DNA from 2 places in the Amorphus orientalis genome. Region 1 is predicted to be linked to the other one. Evidence: riboswitches for the same ligand, from Rfam matches in the RefSeq annotation. Region 1 holds a riboswitch; the other holds the start of a gene.
What was found. Region 1 has a riboswitch for thiamine pyrophosphate ahead of J2S73_RS15805 (ABC transporter permease). Riboswitches for the same ligand answer to the same signal wherever they lie in the genome.
Positions count from the first base shown of each region.

Region 2: it holds a riboswitch for thiamine pyrophosphate, as region 1 does, so the genes downstream of both, thiM (hydroxyethylthiazole kinase) here and J2S73_RS15805 (ABC transporter permease) in region 1, are expected to answer to the same signal.

Region 1 covers NZ_JAUSUL010000003.1:287,231-289,696, reverse strand. The annotation lists gene J2S73_RS15810 (peroxidase-related enzyme) at 288-839, shown strand; TPP riboswitch at 903-1,013, shown strand; gene J2S73_RS15805 (ABC transporter permease) at 1,175-1,918, shown strand; gene J2S73_RS15800 (ABC transporter substrate-binding protein) at 1,960-2,466, shown strand, end outside.
Region 2 covers NZ_JAUSUL010000002.1:1,092,156-1,094,621, reverse strand. The annotation lists gene thiE (thiamine phosphate synthase) at 4-639, opposite strand; gene thiM (hydroxyethylthiazole kinase) at 644-1,444, opposite strand; TPP riboswitch at 1,539-1,631, opposite strand; gene J2S73_RS12875 (helix-turn-helix domain-containing protein) at 1,715-2,466, opposite strand, start outside.

The sequences.
Region 1 (2,466 bases):
CAACACGGTTCACGGAGTCCTGTTCGCCGGACGCGACCGGGATCGGCACCAATGCCTCTCCCATACCGTCTTGTTCCTTTTGATGACGCCGGCGGAGAAGGCCGGATCTTGGGAGACGCCGCTTTGCAACACCGCCGCCGGCATGCCTTGATGGGCTGATGACGCGACCGGCGCTCGCGGGCGGTTTCCGCAGGGATCGCGGGATCGCTTCGAGAGCCCGCGGAAGAGACAAACAAGGGAGGTGAGACGTGGCCAGGAAGACAAAGAGCGCCGACTTCGACAACCCGGTGATCGCGCTGTCGCTGGAGGCCGCTCCGCTCAGCGAGGCGACCGAGGCCTATTTCGCGAAGTGCGAGGAAAAGCTGGGCCTGGTGCCCAACGTGCTGAAGGCCTACGCCTTCGACGAGACCAAGCTGCGCGCCTTCACGGACATGTACAACGACCTGATGCTGGGCGACTCGGGTCTCTCGAAGCTCGATCGCGAGATGATCGCCGTGGTCGTGTCCAGCGCCAACCGCTGCTACTACTGCCAGGTGGCCCACGGGGCCGCCGTGCGGGAGCTGTCCGGCGATCCCGCACTCGGCGAGCTGATGGTAATGAACTACCGCGCCGCGCGCCTGACCAAGCGGCAAAGGGCTATGCTCGACTTCGCCTGGAAACTGACCGCTACGCCGTTCGATGTGGTCGACGAGGACCGCGACGGGCTGCGCAAGGCCGGCTTCAGTGATCGCGACATCTGGGACATCGCCTCGGTGATCGGCTTCTTCAACATGTCCAACCGGGTCGCGACGGCCACCGACATGCGGCCGAATTCGGATTACCACGCGCGCGGGCGCTGACACCGCGATCGAGGCAAACGAGACGGCGGGGGTTGCGGCGCGGCGGCGAGTGCGCAACACTTGCCGCGTTCCGAGGGGTGCTCCGTCAAGGAGCTGAGATGGTGCCGTCCGGGTACCGAACCCTTTGAACCTGATCCGGGTCATACCGGCGAAGGGACGGACACCACCGACCGCTCGTCATTCCCCGGATCTTCCGATTCCAACGACGTGGACGGTGGATCCAATGCGCTGTTTTTCCTTCTCGATCCCTTTCTCGGCCGGACCTGCGCGTCCGGAGCCCCGGCGGCCGTTTTGCGGTCCCTGCCGTCTTTCGGGTATGCGCCGGATCTGACGGGATGGTCGTCCTGCGCGCCCTGCTGGTGACGGCGGCGCTCCTTCTGCTCTGGGAGGGGGCGATCCGCCTGTTCGCGCTGCCGCCCTTCATCCTGCCGTCGCCGCTGGATGTGGCCGGCGCGTTCCAGACCCGGTCCGGCTATCTGTTCGAAAACGCGCTCGTGACCCTGAGCGAGATCCTGCTCGGGTTCGCGATCGGCGTCACCTGCGGCGTCACCACCGCGCTCACCATGAGCGCGTTCCCGCCGGCTCGCCGGCTTCTCCTGCCGGTGGTGATCGCCACCCAGGCGCTGCCGGTGTTCGCGATCGCGCCGCTTCTGGTGCTCTGGTTCGGCTACGGCATCGCGTCGAAGATCGTGATGGCGACGCTGATCATCTATTTCCCCGTCGCCTCGTCCTTCTATGACGGTCTGGCCCGGACCGATCCCGGACTGCTGGATCTGGCGCGTCTCAACCGCGCCAGCCGGCTGCAGACCCTCGCCCTGATCCGGGTGCCAGCCGCACTGCCGAGCCTCCTGTCCGGTCTCAAGGTCGCGGCCGCCGTCGCTCCGATCGGCGCCGTGGTCGGCGAGTGGGTCGGCTCCTCCGCCGGGCTCGGCTTCGTCATGCTGCACGCCAACGCGCGGCTCCAGTCCGATGTCCTGTTCGCAGCCCTCGTTCTGCTGGCGGCCATGGCGGTCGCCCTGCGGCTGGCGATGGATGCGCTCGCCCGCCGAATGGCGCCATGGGCGCCCGAAGCCCTCTAGCCAATCCGATGATCAGCCAACGAATGAAAGGGAGTTTTTCAATGTTGCGTTTGGCTTTCGCCTCGATCGTTGCCGTCCTGGCGCTGTCGGGCAGCGCCTCCGCCCAGGAGCAGCGGTTGACCGTGCTGCTCGACTGGTACCTCAATCCCGATCACGCCCCGCTCGTGGTCGCCGAGGAGCGGGGTTATTTCGCCGACGAAGGTCTCGCGGTCGAGCTCGTCACCCCGTCCGATCCGAGCGCGCCGCCCCGGCTCGTTGCCGCCGGCGAAGGCGACATTGCGGTCACCTACCAGCCCAGCCTCTATCAGCAGGCGGAGGAGGGGCTGCCGCTCGCGCGCATCGGCACGCTGGTGGCGACGCCCCTCAACACGCTCGTGGCGCTGGCGGACGGGCCGATCGAGCGGCTGGAGGACCTCAAGGGCAAGACCATCGGCTATTCGGTCGCCGGTTTCGAGGATGCGCTCCTGGCGGCGATGCTGGGCTCGGTGGGGATGAGCCTCGACGACGTGAACCTGGTCAATGTCAATTTCGCGCTGACCCCGTCGCTT
Region 2 (2,466 bases), on a different contig from region 1:
ATGCTAACCGCGCCCCGTCTCGAACGCGGCCCGCAGCCGGTGGGCGGCGGCGCGCGGATCGGACGCTTCGGACAGCGCGCTGACGACCGAGATGCCCTCCACGCCGGTCGTAGCGACGTCCGCGGCGTTGGTCTCGGTGATGCCGCCGATGGCGACCATCCGCACTGGGCTCAGCCGGCAGGCGTGCCGCGTGCCCTCTATCGCGAGCGCGTCCCCGGCGTCGCCCTTGGTCGTGGTCGCGGCGAACGGCCCGATCCCGACATAGTCGACGGCGGCCGGGTCGATCGCCGCCATTTCCTCCGGGGTGACGGAAGACAGACCGATGATCGCGTCCGGTCCGAGGATCGCCCGCGCCGCCGCGGCGGGCAGGTCGCTTTGGCCCACGTGAACACCGTCGGCACCGGCGGCGTGGGCCACGTCGATCCGGTCGTTGACGATCAGCGGCACGCCGGTTCCGGCAAGCACCGCCTTGAGCGCCAGCGCCTCTTCCAGAAGCTGGCGTCCGTGGGCCTCCGGCTTGCGGAGCTGGACCATCGTCACGCCGCCGGCGACCGCCGCCCGGGTGATGTCCACCGTCTGCTCGATCGGCTGGCGGTGGTCGGTCACGAAGTAGAGGGTCAGATCGAACGGGACGGGCATCGGGTCAGACCTCCGATATGGCGGCATGACCGGCGAGCAGGTCCCGGTCCAGCTTGTGAAGGGCGTCGAACAGGAGGGCCGGCAGGGAGCCCGGACCCTCGGCCCGGCTTCCCGCGTATCGGCCGGCCGCCGCCAGTACCGCGAGTGCCGCCGTGGTCGCGGCCATCCGGTCCTCTTCGACCGCGCAGAACGCGCCGATCAGGGCGGTCGCTGTGCACCCGAGCCCGGTCACCTGGGGCATCAGTTCGTGCCCTCCGTCGATGCGGATCAGCCTGCCGCCGTCGGTGACGTAGTCGCTCTCGCCGGTGACGGCGACCACGCCGCCCGTGCGCGCGGCGAGGGTACGGGCGGCATCGAGGGCGGTCTCGGAACCATGGAGGCTGTCGACCCCGCGCCCCTGCGCCGCAACCGACCCCGAAAGGGTGATGATCTCGCTGCCGTTGCCGCGCACCACCGTCGGCCCCATGGCCGCCAGATCGCTGGCCAGCCGCGTCCGGTACGTCGTCGCGCCGATCCCGACCGGGTCCAGCACCCACGGGATCGGACGTTTGTTGGCCACCCCGACCGCGAGCTTCATCGCCGCAGCCCATTCCGAGGAGAGCGTGCCGATGTTGATGACGAGCGCCGACGCCAGGCCGGCGAACTCCTCCACCTCGTCGGCGGAATGGACCATCGCCGGAGACGCGCCGGCCGACAGGAGCGCGTTCGCCGTCGTGTTCATGACGACGAAGTTGGTGATGTTCTGGACAAGGGGGTGTGTCTGACGCACGCGATCGGCGATCGCGGCGAGGGTGTCCATATCCATGGAAATCGCCTCCGTTCGATGTCGCGCCATCCCGGTGCGCGAACACCGGGGTGCGTGACGGTGAGGCGAAGGAAACTCATGCGCGGAACCGGAGGACCCGTCCGCGTGAAGATCCCTTCGCTGGCATGACCCAGATCAGGTTCGACGGGTGCTTCTCAGCCCAAAAAAGGCGCCCCGCTTCACGTGCAGGACCGTGCAGGCAGGCCGGTCCGGCGTCAAGTCCGGGTGGGGACGTCGGACTTTCGGGGAGATGCGGAGGCGGCCGCCGGATCAGCCTGCCTTGCGCGTCGGCCGGTATCGGAACCGATAGGCTGTCGGTGCGCAGCCGACCCAGTGGCGAAAGGCGCGGGTGAAGCTCGCGTGATCCTGGTAGCCGAGGGTGAGGGCGATCTCCAGGACGGACAGATCGGTCTCCCGAAGCAGGCTCATCGCGCGCTCGCGCCGTGCGGCTTCCACGATCTCGCGATAGGTGTAGCCCCTTTCGCGGAGCCGGCGCTGCAGTCCCTGAACGCCGATGCCGACCAGCCTTGCCGTGCCCTCGATATCGGTGTGTCCGTCCAGAAGTCTGAGCGCCACGATCGCCGACAGCGATCTGGCCGGCTCCTCCGCAGCCTGCAGGACGCCTTCCGCCAGCACGGCGCGCAAGGGGAGGTCATCGGCTGACAAGAGGGCGTGCCGGAACGGTCCGGCCTGCAGGTCCTCTGAGCGGATCGCGATTCCCGTTCCGCGCCGATCGAACAGGATCGGGACCTGCAGCCGGTCCTCGAGAAGGTGGGCCTGCGGATCGCGCGGATAGCTGACCTCCACCCATTCCGGCATCCAGTCCTTTCCGAGATACCGGCGGGCGACGATGATCATCGGACCCAGCAGATGGTCGGCGTGCTGAATGGAGCTGCGGCTGAAGCTCGGGCCGAAGCTGCGCCAGAGCCAGCTGTTTTGATGCTGCAGCAGGTCGATGCCGCCGCCGACCGTGTGGGCCCAGACCGTTCGGTTGTAACGTTGGATCGCTTCGCCGAGCGTCG